Regions from separate parts of the Anaeromassilibacillus sp. 1001302B_160321_C8 genome, predicted to be linked through region 1. Evidence: predicted binding sites of a transcription regulator. Region 1 holds the regulator's gene; each other region holds the start of a gene.
What was found. The regulator Rex, encoded in region 1, represses fermentation and respiration genes when NADH is low (regulators of the CRP and FNR family bind a similar motif). The targets are predictions, from matches to a motif close to ATTGTTAANNNNTTAACAAT.

Region 1 (6,851 bases):
CCGGAGGATGCGGGAAACGCATACCAAGCAAAGCATTATCACGGCGTGCTGTTGGTCTATGCCGGCCAGGTGGACGAGGATGCGGAATGGGGCCCGGCGGAGCCGGAGAAGCTCGCTGCTCCGACCGTCTATGGAGAGCCGGAAAAGGCGTTCTACAGTGACTATTACACCATCTCCTTCCAGGAGGACTTTGACACGGTCGATGCATGGAAGGCCGCTGTGCAGAGAGTCACAGTCAATGGGGTGGAGTATTCCAAAACAGATTACATCACCTTCGATTCCAATCAAACCTACCAGCTGCCCCTTGCAGACAATGAGATCCGCATCGGAAGCGGGAGCTTCCAGTCCGGCACGACCTATCATGTGGTGGTCGAGGCAGAGGGCTATGAGAACTTCACCTGCGACATTGTTGCAGAATAAAACACCGATCCTATAGCCAATGCGGCTATGCGCCCGGCAACCCTGCCGGGCGCGTACGGTATCAGCGGCAGTTTATCCGGCGCAGGGCTTTTATAAAACATTCCTTTGGTATTTTATAGAGGCTATTCTGGAAAGACGATAAGCAAAAGGACCCGTATTGATACGGGTCCTTTTGCTTATCTGCGGTAGATTGGGTCAGCTCTTTTTAAAGACCCCAATTCCCAATAGGCCGGGGCCTGTATGGACACCCAGGGCGGGGCTGATCTGCCCCATTACGGTGATTTTTCCTTTGGGAATCCGTTTCCGGAGCTCTGCACGGATGAGTTCTGCCTCTTCCGGGGCGCCGCCGTGCATAATCGCCAATTCTACTTCATCATCGCCGGCCGTTTGCTGTGCAAGGGTTTCGATTTTGTGGATGGACTGCATCCGTCCAAGCGCCTTCCCGACCGTATAATAGATCCCATCTGCATTGCAGGAGATCACCGGCTTTAAGTTGAGCGCCGTTCCAAATGCTGCCGCAACCAAGCCGATCCGTCCACCCTTCTGCAAATATTCCAAGGTTTTCACACAGAAAAAGACGCGGCTGTTGGGGAGCTCTGCGGGCATCTTTTGCAGCAATTCTTCCCAGCCCATTCCCTGCTCCAGATACTGTGCCGCCCGCAAAGCGAAAAAACCGCTTCCGATGGAAATGTTTTTGGTATCCAGGACAAAGCATTCCAGCCCCTCGTAGGCGTCGCCGAGGATTTTCATCACATTGCAGGTGCCGCTCAGCCCACTGGAAATGCATACGACCAAAACCTTTTCATACCCGTCCGCTTTGATGCGGTCAAAGACGCTTTGAATCATCGCTCCGTCCGGCAGGGACGTTTTCGGGACCTCCACCGGAAGCATGGCATACACCGTGTTTGCGCTGATGTTTACGCCGTCGAGATATTCCCGGTCCTTATATAAAATGCGCAAAGGGATCTGATAGATCCCGTATCTTTCCAAAAGTGCCTTGGGAATGTCCCCGCCGGAATCTGTTAAAACCGCTACTTTGTCTTTATTCATAGCAATAACCTTTCTGTTCAATGATATGTAATGATAAGCACGCTATTATCTGATTTTAATAACAAGATTATAACGTGCTTGTATAGAAAAGTCAATGAACAGATTGTGAACCTTGATACGGCGCAAAATATGCCTGCGTATAGATCTCCTCAATTTCGCTGATGAGCGGATACCGCGGGTTTGCTGTGGTACACTGGTCCTCGTGCGCACGTTCTGCAAGCGCGGGCAGGCGGTCAAAGAAAAGCTTTTCGTCCACGCCGCATTCCTTGATACTCGTGGGGCAGTCCAGCTCCTGCTCTAAGCGGTAGACCGCTTTGATCAGGTTTTGGACGCTTTCTTCTGTAGTATGGCCGCCACATCCGATGAATGCGGCGATTTTTGCATATTTTTTGTCTGCAATAAAGGTTTCGTATTTGGGGAAAGCCGTAAACTTGGTGGGCTTTTGGGCGTTGTAAGCGATCACATAGGGAAGGATCACCGCGTTGGCGCGGCCGTGCGGGATGTGGAATTCCCCGCCCAGCTTGTGCGCCATGGAGTGATTTAAGCCCAAGAAAGCGTTGGTGAACGCCATGCCCGCAATGCAGGAGGCGTTGTGCATCTTTTCGCGCGCCACCGGGTCGGCAGCGCCGTTCTTGTAAGCGCGCGGCAGATATTCAAACACCATGCCGATCGCCTGCAGCGCTAAGCCGTCCGTGTAGTCGCTCGCCATGACGGAGACATAGGCTTCAATCGCGTGGGTGAGTACATCCAGGCCCGTGTCCCGGGTGGCTGCCTTGGGCAGGTTCCAGACGAACTGCGGGTCGATGATAGCCACGTCCGGGCGCACGGCGTAATCGGCAAGCGGATATTTGACGTTCCCGTTCTGCCGGTCGGTGATCACTGTAAAGGCCGTCACCTCGCTGCCTGTGCCGGAGGTGGTCGGAATGGCCACCAGCTTGGCCTTTTCGCCCAGGCGTGGGAATTTGTAGGCGCGCTTGCGAATGTCCAGGAATTTCAGCCGCAGGCCGTCAAAGGAGGCCTCCGGATGCTCGTAAAACAGCCACATGCCCTTTGCCGCGTCGATGGCGGAACCGCCTCCGAGCGCGATGATAACGTCGGGCTGGAAGGCGCGCATGGCCTCCACACCCCTGCGGATGGTGGATACATCGGGATCGGGTTCGACATCGGAATAAATCTCAGAATGGCAATAGACCGGCCGCTTGCGCAGGAAGTACAGAATGCGATCCACGTAGCCCAGCTTTACCATTGTGGCATCGGTCACAATGAAGGCGCGCTCAATGTCCGGCATTTTCTCCAGATATTGGATCGAATCCTCTTCAAAGTAAATCTGCGGCGGTATTTTAAACCACTGCATGTTGACCCTCCTCTGTGCGATGCGCTTGCGGTTGATGAGGTTGACGGACGACACATTGGACGTGGTGGAGTTGTGCCCATAGGAGCCGCAACCAAGCGTCAGGGAGGGGGTGTTTGTGTTGTAGATGTCGCCGATTGCCCCCTGGGAGGACGGCGAATTGGAGATGACGCGCCCGACCTTCATCTCTTTTCCATAGGCTTTGATGAGGTCCGGATTGGTGGAGTGGATGACCGCCGAATGCCCCAGACCGCCGAGCTCCAGCATCTTCTTGGCCATTGCAAAGCCTTCGCCGTAGCCTTTGACGACAAAATAAGCCAGTACAGGCGAGAGCTTTTCACGCGAAAGCGGATATTGGGGCCCTACGTCTTCCAGAGGGGCAATCAGGATCTTGGTCTTATCCGGGACTTGAATTCCGCTCTGCTCCGCAATCCAGCAGGCGGGCTTGCCGACAACGTCCGGATTGACCGCCTGCGTCTGTGGGTTGATGACAAAATGGGAGACCTTTTCGATTTCCTCCCCTTGCAGGAAATAGCAGTTGTTTGCTTTCATAATGCGTTCGAATTCGTCCGCAATCTCTTCGTCCACAATGACGGCCTGCTCGGAGGCGCAGATCATGCCGTTGTCAAAGGTCTTGGAGAGCATCAGATCCGTGCAGGCTCGTTCCAACCGGGCGGTCTTTTCGATATAGCAGGGGACGTTTCCGGGTCCAACGCCCAGCGCCGGCTTTCCCGTGCTGTAGGCCGCGCGGACCATGCCGCTGCCGCCAGTCGCCAGGACCAGGGATACGCCCGGATGGTTCATCAGCGCATTGGTGGCCGCGATCGACGGCGCAGTGATCCACTGGATGCAGTCCGCCGGGGCCCCGGCCTTGACCGCCGCGTCGCGCATCACCCGGGCCGCCTCGACGGAGGACTTCTGCGCGCTGGGATGGAACCCAAAGATGATGGGATTGCGCGTCTTCATACAGATCAGCGATTTGAACAGGGTGGTGGAGGTGGGATTGGTCACCGGGGTGACGCCGGCGACGACCCCCACCGGTTCCGCCACCTCCACATAGTCCTCCAGCTCGTTTTCTTCTATGATGCCGACCGTCTTCTGGCCTTTGATGGAGTGCCAGATGTATTCGGTGGCAAAAATATTTTTGATGATTTTGTCTTCCACAACGCCGCGCCCGGTCTCCTCATAGGCGAGCTTTGCCAGGCGCACGTGTTGATCCAGACCCGCCAGCGCCATGGCGTGGACAATGTTGTCCACCTGCTCCTGATCCATGTCCATAAAGGCAAGCAAGGCTTTTTGGGCCCGCTGCACCAGCTCATCGATCATCCCTTGGGCGTCCATTGCGGCATCTGCCGCGGCTTCGCGTGCATGCGCTTCTACGGCAACATCGGTCTCCGATTCCGGGATTCCCGCCCTTTTTACCACGGGAACCTTCTTTGCTTTCTCGTCAGGCATCCTATTTTCCTCCCACTTTGTATTTGCTGGTAGTATCTCCGGACGGGGGAAAAATATGCCGGATAGAATATGGCGCTTGCGTCTAGCGGCTTTATGCGGCGAAAATAGATTTTGGTGCGGTACATGGACGATTTCCCGAAGAAATGGCACGCGAGAAGCCCGGAAACGGGAATACAAGCCTATAATTATGCAGGAATGATAAAAAGAGGGTAAGTTCCTTGGCAGGAACCTACCCTCTATTGGATATAATTTTTATGATTATTTTGTGGTGCGCATGGGATCATTTGTGATGCGGTAACAGAGCGTCATCAGGCTGTCGTTCAGATGGACATTCTCCACAATGGCGTCCCCATATTTCATGTTGATGTCATAGTGGCTGAAATTCCAGAAACAGCGGATTCCCAGCGCATACAAGCGGTCGCTCAAGGATTCCACCGCGCTGCGCGGAACACAGAGAACGGCCATAGTCGGCTTTTCAAGGTTGCAGAACCGCTCCAGGGTGTCAATGTTGCGCACAGTGAGACCATTGATGGTCCGGCCGATTTTGGCGTCGGCATTGTCAAAGATTCCCGCCAGTGTGAAGCCCTCTGTCTCAAAGGAGAGATGGGAGGCGATCGCTTGGCCCAGGTTGCCCGCGCCGATCAAAACCGCTTTGTATGCGTGGGAGAGCCCGAGGATGTTTCCGATCTCTGTACAAAGCTGATCCACCATGTAGCCGTATCCCTGCTGCCCGAACCCGCCGAAGCAGTTGAGATCCTGACGAATCTGGGAGGCGGTGAGCCCCAGCTTTGCCGAAAGCTCGGTGGAGGAAATGCGCGTGACGCCCTTTTCCCGCAAAAGCTTGAGAAACCGATAGTAGCGGGGAAGCCGCCGGATAACGGACATGGAGATGTTTTCCCGTTTTGGCATAATTCGTAAGGTCCTTTCTATTTGAGAAAAAGAAAGCCGGTAAAGGTTGCGCCTTATACGAAGGAGATCAGAGCATCGCTGCGAGGCGCTTATCAATCTCCTTCAGGAAGGTCTCCGTGTCCACAGTGGTCTTGTTCGGCAGCTTGGAGAGGCTGGCCAGGTCGCCGGTCATCACGCCTTCTTCAATGGTCTGGATGGAGGCGCGCTCCAATTTATCCGCGAAGTCCATCAGGGCGGAGTTGCCGTCCAGCTCGCCGCGCTTGCGCAGGGCGCCCGTCCAGGCGAACAGGGTTGCCATGGAGTTCGTGGAGGTCTTTTCGCCCTTCAGATGTTTATAGTAATGGCGCTGCACGGTGCCGTGCGCTGCCTCATATTCATATACGCCATCCGGGGAAACCAGGACGCTGGTCATCATAGCCAGGCTGCCGTATGCCGTGGCGACCATGTCGCTCATCACGTCGCCGTCGTAGTTTTTGCATGCCCAGATATAGCCGCCCTCGGAGCGGATGACGCGGGCCACTGCGTCGTCAATCAGGGTGTAGAAATATTCGATGCCCGCCGCATCAAATTTCTCTTTGTACTCCGCGTCGAAGATTTCCTGGAAGATGTCCTTGAAGCGGTGATCGTACTGCTTGGAAATGGTATCCTTGGTTGCAAACCAGAGGTCCTTTTTCTCGTCCAAAGCGTAGTTAAAGCAGGAGCGCGCAAAGCTGCCGATGCTCTTGTCCAGGTTATGGACGCCCTGGATGATGCCGCTGGATGTCTGGAAATCGTGGATGGTCGCGCGGGTCTCCTTGCCGTCCGCATCCGTGACGACCAGCTCTGCCTTGGAGCCTGCGGGCACCTGCATCTCCACATTGCGGTATACGTCGCCGTAAGCATGACGCGCAATGGTGATCGGCTTTGTCCAGGTGGGGATGAACGGGGTGATGCCTTTTACCAGGATCGGGGTGCGGAAAACCGTGCCGTCCAGCATGGCGCGGATGGTGCCGTTCGGAGACTTCCACATCTCTTTGAGGTTATACTCCTCCACACGGGCAGCATTCGGCGTGATGGTGGCGCACTTGACGGCCACACCATATTTCTTGGTAGCGTTGGCGCTGTCCACGGTCACCTGGTCGTTGGTCTCGTCGCGGTGCTTCAGACCGAGGTCGTAATACTCGGTTTTCAGGTCGATATAGGGCGTGAGCAGGATATCCTTAATCATCTTCCAGATGATGCGGGTCATCTCGTCGCCGTCCATCTCCACCAGCGGGGTGGTCATAGGAATTTTATTGGCCATGGGGAATCCCTCCATTTATTTTATATAGTTTAAATTATTTGGATTGCTCTCTTGTATAGTTCAGCAGGCCGCCGGCAAGGACCATTTCGCGCTGGCGTGCGGAGAGAACCGCTTCCGCCTCAAATTCAATGCCTTTGGTCAAATCTTTGACGATGATCTTCGAATTGTCGGCGATGGCGGAACGGATGTCCGGCAGTTCCAGCTCGTCCATCTGGTCGATGCGGTCATAATCGGCCTCATCCTTAAAGACCAACGGGAGAATGCCGGCGTTTGCCAGGTTTGCGCAGTGGATGCGCGCGAAGCTCTTGGCGATGACCGCCTTGACGCCCAGATACAGCGGCACCAGTGCGGCATGTTCGCGGGAAGAGCCCTGGCCATAGTTTG
Region 2 (6,851 bases), on a different contig from region 1:
AGTGGTCTCGCCTGCGATGACTTCCACCAGCTTCATAACCGGAGCCGGATTGAAGAAGTGCATGCCGACAACTGCTCTGTCAAGGCCATTGGAGATTTCTGTAATGGAGAGGGAGGAAGTGTTGGTTGCAAAGATGCAATCCTTCTTGCAGATGCCTTCCAACTGCTTGAAGATTTCCTTCTTCAGCTCCATCTTTTCCAGCGCAGCCTCTACAACGAGGTCGCAATCTGCAACGATTTCATTCGTACCAGTGGTGATCTTCGCCAGGATTGCATCCGCAGCGGCCTGCTCCATCTTGCCCTTCGCAACTCTCTTGTTGAGTCCCTTTGCGATCTTTGCCTTACCGTTTTCTGCCCACTCTGCCTTCACGTCGCAGAGCTTTACTTCATAACCTTCTGTCTGAGCAAATGCCTGTGCGATGCCGGAGCCCATGGTTCCTGCGCCGATAACACCAATTTTCATAATAGAAACCTCCTATAGTAATCTTTATGTTGGCCCGCACCGGTATCGCCCTCTTTCGAACGCAATACCGGTGCGGATGATGAATAAAACTTATTTATTGACAAAGGGTTCGGGCTTCCGCTTCTCAACAAAAGCCGTCATGCCGTTTTTCTGGTCTTCCGTCTCGAAGCAGCTGCCGAAGAGCTTCTCCTCGATGACAATCGCTTCGTCCATGTTGACCTGCAGGCCGTCGTTGATGGCCTTCTTGCAAGCGCGCACCGCGATCGGTGCATTGGCGGAAATCCGCTCTGCCAGCTTCATCGCAGCGGGCATGAGCTCCTCTGCCGGATACACGGCAGAAACCAGGCCCAGGCTGAGCGCCTCCGGCGCCTTGACCTTCGTGCCGGCATAGATCATTTCCTTTGCCTTGCCCACATTGATTGTACGGGCAAGACGCTGCGTGCCACCGAAGCCGGGGGTAATACCCAAGCCGGTCTCCGGCTGGCCGAATACGGCGTTCTCCGCGGCAAGACGGATGTCGCAGCTCAAAGAGAGCTCGCAGCCGCCGCCGAGGGCGAATCCATTGACCGCTGCGATCACCGGGATCGGCAGCGTCTCGATCTTGCGGAATACATCGTTGCCCTTCTTGCCGAAGGCCTCGCCTTCCGCCTTTGTCAGCGTGCTCATCTCGCCGATGTCCGCGCCGGCAACGAAGGACTTCTGGCCTGCGCCTGTGATGATCAGGCAACGGGTGGAATCCAGATCAATTGCATCCAATGCTGCGTCGAGATCCGCCAAAACCTCGGAATTCAACGCGTTCAAAGCTTTTTCACGGTCGATCGTCAGCACGCCGACGAAGCCGTTCTGCTCATATTTAATATAGCTCATCGTTTAAACGCTCCCTGCTCTTATTTGTAGTTCTTTACGATGGAGGCAACGCCCATGCCGCCGCCGACGCACAGCGTCGCGAGGCCGTAGTTGGAACCTCTCTTCTTCATCTCATGCAGCAGGGTAACCAGGATACGGCAGCCGGAAGCGCCGACCGGATGGCCCAGAGCAATTGCACCGCCGTTGACGTTGACCTTGGACATATCAAAGTTGAGGTCCTTCGCAACCGCCAGGGACTGCGCCGCAAACGCTTCGTTTGCCTCGATCAGGTCCATATCCTCAACCGTGAGGTTCGCTCTAGCCATTGCCTTCTTGGTAGCAGCAACCGGGCCAATGCCCATGATGGACGGCTCAACGCCTGCGGAAGCGCCCGTGACCCACTCAGCCATCGGGGTAACGCCCAGCTCTTTGGCCTTCTCTTCGCTCATAACAACGATTGCAGCTGCGCCGTCGTTGATACCGGAAGCATTTGCAGCGGTGACCGTGCCGCCATCGGGCTTGAATGCCGGGCGGAGCTTTGCGATGCTCTCAGCGGTAACACCAGCACGCGGGCCCTCGTCCTTTGCGAACATAACAGTCTCCTTCTTCATCTTTACCGGAACGGGAACAATCTCATCATCAAAACGGCCTTCTGCCTGTGCCTTTTCGCACTTCTGCTGGCTGCAAGCAGCGAACTCGTCCTGCATCTCACGGGTCAGGCCATACTTCTCAGCAACATTCTCAGCGGTGATGCCCATGTGGTAGCCGTTGAATGCATCCCAAAGTGCATCGTTGACCATAGTATCGATCATGGTAGCATTGTTCATGCGATAGCCAAAGCGAGCTTTGGTCAGCGCATACGGAGCGGAGGACATGTTCTCCATACCACCAGCGACCACGATATCCGCTTCGCCAGCCTCGATCATCGCAGCAGCCATGTTCACGCATTTCAGACCGGAACCGCAGACGTTGTTCAGCGTCAAAGCCGGAACTTCGATCGGGATACCTGCATTAACAGCAGCCTGGCGCGCAACGTTCTGGCCCTGGGCAGCCTGCAGAACGCAACCCATCAGAACTTCATCCACCTGGTCAGGCGCAACATTTGCTCTCTTGAGAGCTTCTTTGATCACGATGGAGCCAAGCGTGGCAGCCGGAACGTTTGCCAAAGCGCCGCCCATCTTGCCGATTGCAGTACGTACAGCACCTGCTAACACGATTTTCTTAGACATGATTTTGTTCCTCCATTTCATAATTCACTAACCCGCTCCAACCAAATGTTTCACGGGTCAATCTTCTAATGAATCATTGCATGTTAAATATATCACAATCAATCCGAATATGCAAGGGATTCTATTGCGATTTCGAAGAAAAAAATCATTCTTGTTACAAATTCGCCACTTTCTGTATTTCTTCCGCCCAGCTTCGTTCAAATTGCCGAAACTACCGCTACAAACCGCATTGTGAAGCATTTTCTGCATGTGTGTAACGATTTTGTAAAAGATAAAAGACGCCCATGCTTTGCCCTGAATCCCTTTCAGAAAGGAGGCTTTACTTTTGGAAGACGCCTTGTATGATTTTTTGAAGGAAAACCGAGAAGTACAACGCTTTTTCATGTCCCTCCCCGAACCGCTGCAAAACGCCATGTCCGGCAGTATTCCGGCCACACCGTATACAAAGCCCTATGTGTCCTATATGAACTTATTATTAGAACCTGAAAATGAAACTTCTTCCCTTTAGGATTGCAAAAAATCCCATTTTGGTTTATAATAAGGCGTAAATTTTGCACGTTCAGCCGCGGTATCTCTCTTTATTCCAACTTCCGCGCTGTCATTTGAGAAAGGATGAACCAAGCATGGCTTTGAGCAACCTGATTTTACCGAAAGATTACACATCGAAGCTCGATATTATAGAGACCGAAATCGCAATCAAGCTCGCGAAGGATACCTTCGAGCGCGAGCTAGCCTCCGCCCTCTCCCTCACACGTGTATCCGCCCCCTTGTTCGTACAGCCGGAGACCGGCCTCAACGACGACCTCAACGGAGTGGAGCGGCCAGTGCAATTCGATGTGGCAGACATCCATGCCGACGTTCAAATTGTCCATTCCCTTGCCAAATGGAAGCGCATGGCGCTCGCCCGCTACGGGTTCCGCGCCGATACCGGCCTCTATACGGATATGAATGCCATCCGCCGGGATGAAGAGCTCGACAATCTCCACTCCGTCTATGTGGACCAATGGGACTGGGAGCGCGTCATCACTGCGGAAGAGCGCACCATGGAGACGCTTCAAAGCGCTGTCCATGCCATTATGGGGGTCCTGCATAAAACTCAAGCGGTCCTGACGGAGCGGTTCCCGGTTCTCGATTCCTATATTCCCGAGGAAATCACCTTTGTCTCCAGCCAGGAACTGGAAGACCGTTACCCGGATCTGACGCCGAAGCAGCGGGAGGACGCCGCCGCCAAGGAATACGGCGCGGTCTTTATCTCCCAGATCGGCGGCGCATTGAAATCCGGAAAGCCGCACGACGGCCGCGCTCCGGACTACGACGATTGGTCCCTGAACGGGGACATCATCATCTGGTATCCCATCCTGAACCGTGCGCTGGAACTCTCCTCCATGGGAATCCGCGTCGATGCGGAGGCGCTGCGCAAACAGCTTGCTGCGGCAGGCTGCGAAGAACGCGCACAGCTGCCGTTCCACAGCATGCTGTTGGAGGGCCGCTTGCCGCTCACCATGGGCGGCGGCATTGGGCAATCCCGCATTTGCATGGCGTTGCTGGAAAAAGCGCATATCGGCGAAGTCCAGGCGTCCGTCTGGCCGGACAGCATGCGCAACGCCTGTGAAGGTTATGGAATCCATCTTCTTTAAAAGCCAATCAAAAAAGAACCTTATAAAAAAGGAGCGGTTGTACCGCTCCTTTTTTGCGTTCTATTCCGTTTTCTCCAATTCCTCTGCAGGACTTTTCTTGGGGACTTTCTTGGCGGGCCGCTCACCTGGCCTCGCTGCACGGGTCGGCGGCACGGTGGTTGCAATCCGTTTGAAGATGCAGGAAGCAAACGGTGCCAACGTGATGTCCAAGCAGTATTTGCCGCCCCGCATCTGGGCACGAAGCTCGCCTTCATTCGTCTTGCCCTTCCCGCCAAACGGCAGTGCATCGGTATTCAGCATCTCCGCATAGACGCCATAATGATCGACCATCAGCGGGTAATGCATGTGCATGCGGTTCGAAAAATTGATGGCAATGTACAGTTCTTCTTTCGCCAGGTCGCTACGTTTATAGGCAAACACGCACCGGCTCGCATCGTTGACATCCAGCCACTGGAAGCTCTGTGCATTGTAATCCTCCTGATAGAGGGCGCTCTCCTCCAAATAGAGATGCTGCAACACCCGGAAATAGTTCCAAAATGCGTCGTGCGCGGGATAGGTCAGAAGATTCCAGCCGAGTTCCTTCTTCTCATCCCATTCTTTAAACTCCGCCAGCTCATTGCCCATAAAATTGAGCTTTTTCCCCGGATGGGTAAACATATAGAGATAGAGGGTGCGGAGCTGATGGAATTTCTCCTCGTAATTTCCTGCAATTTTATCGATGATGGTCTTTTTCCCATGTACCACTTCATCGTGGGAGAACGGCAATAGATAGATGTCGTTGTAAAAATAGCTCATAGAGAAGCTGATTTTTGTATGCACGCCCGGACGCTGCGCGGGGGGCACCGATAGATAATCGAGTGTATCGTTCATCCAGCCGAGATCCCATTTGTAGTCAAAGCCCAAGCCTCCATATTCTACCGGCGCCGTCACCTTCAAATAATTCGAAGAGTCCTCTGCAATGAGCATAACATTTGGATGGCGCTTTTGAATGGCATAATTGCACGTCTTCAAGAACCATATGCCGCTTTCGTTTACCGCGTCATTGGTATTGCCGTTGCGGTAAATCAAATTTGCAACAGCGTCATACCGCACGCCGTCAAAATGATAATATGTCAGCCAAAAGTCCACCGCCGACCGCAAAAAACTGATGACATGTGGCTTTGAGAAGTCAAACAGCACCGTTCCCCACTCGCTGTAGCGCTGATCCTCATACTCGCTCTCATAGACAAATCCGCCGTCAAATTGGTGCAGCGCATAAAAATCGGAGACAAAATGGGTCGGGACAAAATCCATAATCACGCCAATCCCCTGCTCGTGGCAGCGGTTCACAAAATGCATCAGCTGTTTCGGGTTCCCATACCGGCTTGTCGCGCTGAAATAGCCGGTCACCTGGTATCCCCAGGAACCGTCAAACGGATGCTCCGTCAAAGGCAACAATTCGATGTGGGTGTATCCCATCTCTTTTACATAGGGGATCAGCAATTCCGCCAGCTCATCGTACTGATAGAAGCGTTCGTCCTCCGGCCGGTCCTTAATCTTCCAGGAACCCGCATGTGCTTCGTAGATACTCAGCGGCCGGTTATAATTCTTGTTGCGGGTGCGCATCCAATTTCCATCCGTCCAGGGAAAATCGTTCAGGTTGTAGACATAGGAGGCTGTGTTTGGCCGCAGCTCGCTGTAAAAGGCAAACGGGTCCGCCCGGTCATAGGCTTCCCCTGAAGCAGTAAAGATCCGGTATTTATACATGTCCATCTCCTGGATCCCCTGCACAAAGATCGTCCAAACGCCGGAGGGCAATCGCTCCATATCGTAGCCTGTCCACCCGTTAAACGACCCGATCAACATGACCCGCGAGGCATTCGGCGCATAGACCGTAAACCGTGCGCCATCCTGGTCGTATTCATGGCTAAAATGCGCGCCAAATTCCTGATAGCCGTCCAGGGACGCCCCCTGCAAATATGCGTCAATCCTGTTGATATCCATCCGCTCTTCTCCTCTCTCAGGGGATTCGCAAATTCCCCTTTGCAAGTTTCAATCTATTGTGTCCCTAATATATCATATTCCACAAAAAAAATCTATATCCCATTTGTTTTTTCAACAAGTAATTGATAAAAGATGAAGCAAGGCGAATAATTTCTCCCCGGCCCTTGTTGCTGGTAGCCCCGTGGCGAACGCCAGGGAGCCAACCTATGATGGCAGAAACCAGCCGCAATATCACCGACAATTTCTCCTTGCTAGACGCAGCTTTTATCCTCATGGATTGATTATCGACACCCCATGGGACGGATAGAATCTCCCTTTTAATTAGCTTGAACTAACAAGGAGCGTCGCTTGCTTTCCTGGAAAAAGCACCATGATTGTTTGAATCATATCTGCTGTACGGCAAGCGTCCCACAATGATCTTGATCAAAAAGGAGGAGCAATCTGCGCCTTTCGTTTTTCCTCGCAAACCAACGAATGGTTTTCCATAGATAGAAACGTAAAATCCGCCGCATACCCACAAAATGTCAAAGTATGTTGGCAAAATCAAGCGGGGAATGCTCGCAAATTTTTGTCATTTCAGGTTTATTTCAGTCTGATCCTGTATTCTATTGTAAAAAGCAGGTTAAATCTCCCCATTGGGTAAAAAGAAAGGGAACCCCGCCACAGATGCGAAAGGGTTCCAGAAAGGAGCGTT
Region 3 (6,851 bases), on a different contig from region 1:
ACAGCAGGATCTCCTGGATGGAGCATACGCCTCCCAGATCCACCTGGACCCATTCCGTGCTGTCTTCTGTCTGATTTCTGCCCGGCATGGAACTCCAGCCGTTGGTATAGGCGCCGTCCACCAGCCCGGAGATCCCCCAGCCGTCCGCCTCATAGGAACTGGACGCGGACACTGCTGCGCCGGTGGAAATGCTCATATCTTTATTGGGCGTGTCCACCACCTGAATGGAGGTCGCCGAACGGTCGGACTGGCTCAAATGGAACGCCTCATAGATGGGCTTCAACGTGCGTTCTTCGAAGGGAAGGTTCTGCTCGCCTTCCACATCTGTTCCAGGACCGTTGAACCATCCCAAAAGGGCAAAGCCCTTGGAATAGGTGTACCCAAACATGTGGTCCTCCGCGGGCATGGTCACATTGCGGATCACCGGAATGTCAAAATGGAGTGCGATTTCGTCCACGGTTGTGGGATCAAAGGAAATCTCCAAAAAGCCGTTCTCTACGTTTGCTTCTGTCTCCATCCCATCCACAGTCAAGCGGAGTGTTGTGAGATCCACATAGGATGGAATAAACAGCCGCATCGTAAGCTCCGAAGCAGTGCTGCTTTCCACGGCAAACTGCACGTCTCCATTCTCCGGATAGCCGGATGTCTGCTGCAAAACTGTCTCCCCGCCGCCGGAAGCAAACGTCAGGCGATTGTTCGAATATTGCAGCACATACAGGCGGCCCTGGGCATCGGTCATATACTGGTATCCCAATGCTTTCCCCATGCCTTCGCCGCCGCGCATCGTGCAGCACCAGGTCGCTTCATAGGAACTTACGTCCAAGGAATCGCTGGTCACACCACAGCAAGTATCGGTACCAAAGCCACCGTTGCTGCGCTGGCCTGCGCCCATGCCATTGAGCAGAATTTTCTGGGCCAATTCCAGCCATTTTACATCCTGTGTATAGCGGAACAGCTCCATGGAGGCGATATAGGAATCAATGATCGCGCACGGTTCTGTCCATTCCGGACGCTGATACCAGTTATAGTTCATATACGTCTCCGTCATGCCGGAGCTGACATATTCCTCCATGCGCTGTACCGCATAATCGAGGTACTTCTGCTCATGGGTAGCGCCGTAGAACCGCAGGATGCCGCGTGTGGCAGACAGCGTGGCGTGCGTCTGGAATTTTAGGGTGCGCACATCCTCCTGCATAAACTTTTCAATCATGATCTCGATGACCGAACGGAGCTCTTTGTTTTTCGTAATTTGATATGCGTGGGTTGCCCCGTCCAACATGATAAACACGCAGCCGGTATCTGTGGACAACTTCCAACCGGCCTCTTCCCCGATAATCTCGCCGGACTCTCCGCCGCCCTGTCCGCCTTCGATAATGGGATACCGCGCAAAGCCGTCCTTCGCCGGGATTAAAAGCTTATTCACCAAACCCTCTATAATTTCGAGCGCACGGGGATCCTGGTTCCATTCGTACAATTCGCACATCGCACGCAGGAACCAGCTGTGCCCGGCCATCAACTGCTCATTAATCATATCGGGATTCAAGGTTTCATTAAAGAAACAGCCGTCGAGCAGCTTGTCCGGCAAAGCCTGCATCATGGCTTCCAGGTTCTGCGGGGCGCGGTCTTGGTTTGCCTTTGCCTCGCTGATGATTCCCAGCAATGCCCGGCCTTGATAATCCCCCGGCCAATTGGGGTCGCCTTCCAGAACAGAAGGCAACAGATAGGGGTCGCTCTCCAACCGGTCATAATTCTTTTGGGAACGCTCATATAGGTACCCGGAAAGCATATCCACGTTGGCCATGTCCAATACGGACAGCTCCGCATCCGGATCGGCCTGTACATTATTTTTGGCTGCAAACGCGGGGGTCAGGCTTCCCAAACAGAGCAACAGCGCTAAAACTACGCTCAGTAGATTACGGACTTTTTTTTGTATCATGCAAAATCTCCTTTCCAAAATAGCTTTTTATTCCATTTGCAAGAAGACACATGAGAAGGGCCGCAAAAGCCCTTAAAATTCCGCTCCTCCCTTCTATTCCTTTTATCATATATCCTCTTTACAATTTTATATATATTACATATTTTTAACGACTAGAGTCCGACTGTTTCATTCATTAATTATACATACATTTATCAAGGAATAATATATTATGGCGAATTTTTGGAATATTTTTCTATATTTTTTTAGGAAATCCAGCAAAACACTCGAGCGCGGTTCCAAATAAAATGAAAAGCTTAACATAATCTCAATGGAGGGCAGACGCCCTTTAAACTAGGCAACCTTTTGATCTTTTGTGCGATACAACCGCTAGGTAAACAAAAAGAGCCCCTGCCCTTTGCAATGCAAAGAGCAGGGGCTCACAGCCTTTACGTTTCGGTTTTAACCGCCGGCCAAATTATTCGTGGTCAACCTTGTACATATGCTTGATGAGGTCGAGCACCTTGTTGCTGTAACCCCATTCGTTGTCGTACCAGGATACCAGCTTGACGAAATGGTCGTTCAGCATGATGCCAGCCTTCTCGTCGAAGATGGAGGTGTGCGGATCGCCCAGGAAGTCGGAAGAAACAACCGCTTCGTCGGTGTAGCCGAGGATGCCCTTCAGCTCGCCTTCGGAAGCTTCTTTGATCGCCTTGCAGATCTCTTCGTAAGTGGTCTTGGTCGCCAGGCTTACGGTGAGGTCAACAACGGAGACGTCCAGGGTCGGAACACGCATGGACATACCGGTCAGCTTGCCCTTAACGGACGGGATAACCAGTGCGCAAGCCTTAGCAGCGCCCGTGGAGGACGGGATGATGTTGCCAGCAGCTGCACGACCGCCGCGCCAATCCTTCTTGGACGGGCCGTCAACGGTCTTCTGGGTTGCAGTGGTGGAGTGAACCGTCGTCATGAGGCCTTCCACGATGCCGAACTTGTCGTTGATAACCTTGGTCAGAGGAGCCAAGCAGTTCGTTGTGCAGGAAGCATTGGAAACAACCTTCATGTCCTTGGTGTAGGTGTCGAGGTTAACACCGCAGACAAACGTGGGGGTTTCCTTATCCTTTGCAGGAGCGGAGATAACAACCTTCTTAGCGCCAGCCTGAATATGAGCGGAAGCCTTCTCGGTGGTGCAGAACACGCCCGTGGACTCCACAACGTACTCCGCTTCAACAGCGCCCCACGGAATCTGGGACGGCTCCTTCTCAGCAAAAACGCTGATCTCCTTGCCATTGACAACGAGCTTGCCGTTCTCAGCCTTTACGGTGCCATCGAAATGACCATGCATGGTGTCGTATTTCACCATGTAAACCATATAGTCGAGGTCGATGAACGGATCGTTGATGCCAACGATCTCAAAGGTCTCCGGCTGCGCAACAGCGGCACGGAATACCAGGCGGCCAATGCGGCCAAAGCCATTAATGCCAACTTTAATAGACATAGAACTTGTACCTCCTGAATTTTATAGTGGTCTATCCTGCTATTATTTTATAGCATTCGCAGCGATAATACAAGAGTTTGATATAAATTTAACTTACATTTTTTAAATATTTTTCTGGAAAACTCTTCAATTTTCTTCTTCTGGTGTTCGGATGGCAGCGCTTACGCCCGCGGGCAGCTTACGCGCGGCGAACAAAAAGGACAAAATGTAGCAAGCCATGCACAAATTGACCAGATGAAGCCCTGCAGGGAACAGCCCCGGGACGGTCCTTCCCAGAACCGCCATCAGCAGGGTCGGCACAGAGGTCAAAAGCGCCAGCAGTGCTGCCGGAAGTCCGGTCGCAGCCAACATGCGCCCGCTCTTTTCGCCCTCCACGCCGGCGAAAAATTTCGCCTGTGCAAACAGGAACAAAAGGAGCAATACCACCGCAAACATGTCGTACACATTTTCCGACACATTGACCACTGCTGTATAGGAGATAAACAGCAGAACCAGGCAAATGCATCCCCAAACCGCTGGCAAAAGCGCGACGAGCGGATGCTCGCCCACTGGGTTCGTCCCCGTGGCAAAGCCATAGGCCGCCAGAAAAATGGCGAACGCCGCCAGGATCCCGACAATCGCCATTGCCAGGCCGATCACACCGGCAGGGGTTGTGCTCTCCCCGCTGGGAGCCGTTCCATTGATCTGCACACTATAGATAAAAATATTGCTGACAGAGTTGACCAGAAGCAGTGCGCCGGTCAAACCGGACAGGACAGCCGTGGGGATGCTCCGCAAAGGCGTGTATCCCGCCGGCATCCGCTTGCTTCCCTTCGAAATGACCACGATCGCAGCAAATGCAAGCAGCAGGACAACCACCAGCACCGCTGTGGTCGCCGTACCGCCGTTTAAAAATCCAGTATCCTCTTCCATCAGGGCAAAAAGCTGATACAGGCGAACGGGAAGCACCACAACCAGCGCAACCAGAAAAACCAACCAGGCGTGTTTCATAGACATCGGATATTTCCCCTTTTTACAATAGTATCAAGCGACATTGTATTCTATTCTACACAATTGCAGCAATCTTAATTTTCTTATTTCTCATAATAGCAAAATGTTGCCGTGAATCAAAAACCGCCAGGCAGCGCTGAAACACTGCCTGGCGGTACGAAGCCTCTTATTCCCGTTCGTCAATGGGTATGTACTGCTTTTCATGCGTCAAGGAGCGGTATGCGGGGCGCATAATGCGGCCGCAGGTTTCCATTTCCTCGATGCGGTGTGCGCACCAGCCCGCAATGCGGGATACGGCGAACATCGGCGTGTACAGGTCGCTCGGAATCCCCAGCATCTCATACACCAGGCCGGAGTAAAAGTCCACATTTGCAGAGATGACCTTCCGGTCGTTCTTCACCTTTGCGAATACATCCGGCGAGAGCTTTTCCACGCGCTCAAACAGCTCAAATTTCCGCAGCATGCCGTGCTCCTCCGCCATTTTACGCGCATTTTCTTTTAAAATCACGGCGCGCGGGTCGGACAGCGTATAGACCGCATGGCCCATGCCATAGATCAGCCCGGAGCGGTCGCCGGCCTCCTTGCGGACAATCTTTTCCAAGTAGCTTCCCACTTCGTCGTCGCTCTCCCAGTTTTTCACATGCCCCATCAAGTCGTCCATCATCATCATGACGCGATGGTTCGCCCCACCGTGCCGCGGCCCCTTCAAGGAACCGATGGCGGCGGAAATTGCGGAATAAATATCCGTCCCCGTGGAGGAAAGCACGCGCGTGGTAAAGGTGGAGTTGTTGCCGCCGCCGTGCTCCGCATGCAGAATCATGCACAGATCCAGCAGCTTGGCCTCTTCATCGGTAAAGACGCGGTCCGGGCGGATGGCATTGAGGATGGCCTCCGCCGTGGAATGGTTCGGGTCCAGCGGGTGGAAAAACATGCTTTGCCGGTCAAAATGGCGGCGTTTCACCTGGTAGGCATACGTCATAATGGTGGGCAAACGCGCGATCAGCTGGATAGCCTGGCGCATGTTGTTTTCCAAGGAAGGATCATCCGGGTTGTCGTCATAGGAATACAGTGCCAATACCGAACGGCCCAGTTTGTTCATGATGTTGCGGGACGGCGCCTTGATAATCATATCCTCGGCAAAATACTCCGGCAGCTCCCGGCAGCTGTTGAGCAGCTTGCTAAAGCCCTCCAACTGCGAGCGGGTCGGCTGCTTGCCAAACAGCAACAGCCAGGCGACCTCTTCAAAGCCAAAGCGGTTTTCCCGGCGGCAGCCCTCCACAATATCCTCCACGTTGATGCCGCGGTACGTCAGGATACCCTTATCCGGGATGCGTTCCGCGTCGTCGATCAAATAGCCATGCACGTTGCAAATCAGCGTCAAACCGGCCATGACACCCGTCCCATCGGGATTCCGCAGGCCGCGTTTTACCTGATACAGGTCAAATTTTTCCGGGGGAATCTGGTTATTCGCCCGAAATTCCTCACAGAGCGCTCGAAATTCCATTTTTTGATCATTCTGCTGTGTCTCTTCCATCCTAACATTCACTCCGTTCTTTCAATCATCGGGCAAAACCGACCTGTTTCACCCACTCCCTTTTGTGCAACGATTTTATTGTAAAGGATTGCCATAGGGAAGTCAATCCTTGGAACAGAGACAAAGGCCGTAAAAATGCATGAAAAATTGTCAATTATTTCATTTTTTGTTCGAAAATGCGAATATCGTTGCAATTTACAGCATCCTTATGCATAATTCAAACATCCTCCATGTAAAAATGGAATAGCCGTAGAAATGCGGACAAGGCGCTTGTTTGCGGAGGTGTAAAAATGAAAGGTACGACGATTTTATGCTTATTGCTTTTTCTCGCCATGCTGTGCATCCCCTTCCTGGCGATCGGAGCGAACCTGTCCGGATCGCTTCCAGATTCCCCGCGGGTGACGGATTCCGGCCCCCCGGCGGATCTTGAGAACGCCTCGTTCCGCATCCGGGACGAATCCACCAACGAGGTCCTGACCGTCGGGGACCGGGACTTCCTCTATGGGGCCATCGTCACGGAAATGGCCCCCAGCGCGGAGCCGGAGGCCTTAAAAGCACAGGCGGTCGCCGCTTACACCTATTACAGCCGGCAGCGTGCGCTGGCCCGCGAGCAAAACGCGGACAGCGACTTTTCCGCCGATCCCCAAAACTGGAAGGTCTATGTCAGCAAAGAACAGATGCAGGAGCGCTGGGGAGAATCCTTTCAGGAGTATTACGACAAACTCACGGAGGTGATCGACTGCATCGCGGGCCAGACCCTTCAAAGCGATGGGGAATTGATCGACGCCACCTATTTCGCAATCTCCTCCGGAAAGACGGAGAGCTCGGAGGACGTATGGGGCGGAAAGCTGGACTACCTCGTCCCGGTTGCCAGCCCCGGCGACCTGTTTGCCAGCGGTTACCAGACCACCGCC

Region 2: the regulator Rex is predicted to act here: its motif matches at 2,617-2,636, upstream of I2E77_RS05615 (acetyl-CoA C-acetyltransferase).
Region 3: the regulator Rex is predicted to act here: its motif matches at 3,490-3,509, upstream of gap (type I glyceraldehyde-3-phosphate dehydrogenase).

The regions. Positions count from the first base shown of each region.
Region 1 covers NZ_JADNJD010000023.1:16,940-23,790, forward strand. Annotated here, with positions in the region: gene I2E77_RS12615 (TasA family protein) at 1-420, shown strand, start outside; gene I2E77_RS12620 (DegV family protein) at 616-1,470, opposite strand; gene adhE (bifunctional acetaldehyde-CoA/alcohol dehydrogenase) at 1,562-4,276, opposite strand; gene I2E77_RS12630 (redox-sensing transcriptional repressor Rex) at 4,535-5,185, opposite strand; gene I2E77_RS12635 (NADP-dependent isocitrate dehydrogenase) at 5,253-6,467, opposite strand; gene I2E77_RS12640 (aconitate hydratase) at 6,502-6,851, opposite strand, start outside.
Region 2 covers NZ_JADNJD010000006.1:27,256-34,106, reverse strand. Annotated here, with positions in the region: gene I2E77_RS05625 (3-hydroxyacyl-CoA dehydrogenase family protein) at 1-462, opposite strand, end outside; gene I2E77_RS05620 (enoyl-CoA hydratase-related protein) at 553-1,329, opposite strand; gene I2E77_RS05615 (acetyl-CoA C-acetyltransferase) at 1,350-2,537, opposite strand; gene I2E77_RS05610 (hypothetical protein) at 2,863-3,045, shown strand; gene asnA (aspartate--ammonia ligase) at 3,161-4,174, shown strand; gene glgB (1,4-alpha-glucan branching protein GlgB) at 4,235-6,157, opposite strand.
Region 3 covers NZ_JADNJD010000001.1:107,077-113,927, reverse strand. Annotated here, with positions in the region: gene I2E77_RS00480 (discoidin domain-containing protein) at 1-1,936, opposite strand, end outside; gene gap (type I glyceraldehyde-3-phosphate dehydrogenase) at 2,394-3,413, opposite strand; gene I2E77_RS00470 (hypothetical protein) at 3,540-4,409, opposite strand; gene I2E77_RS00465 (citrate/2-methylcitrate synthase) at 4,570-5,907, opposite strand; gene spoIID (stage II sporulation protein D) at 6,228-6,851, shown strand, end outside.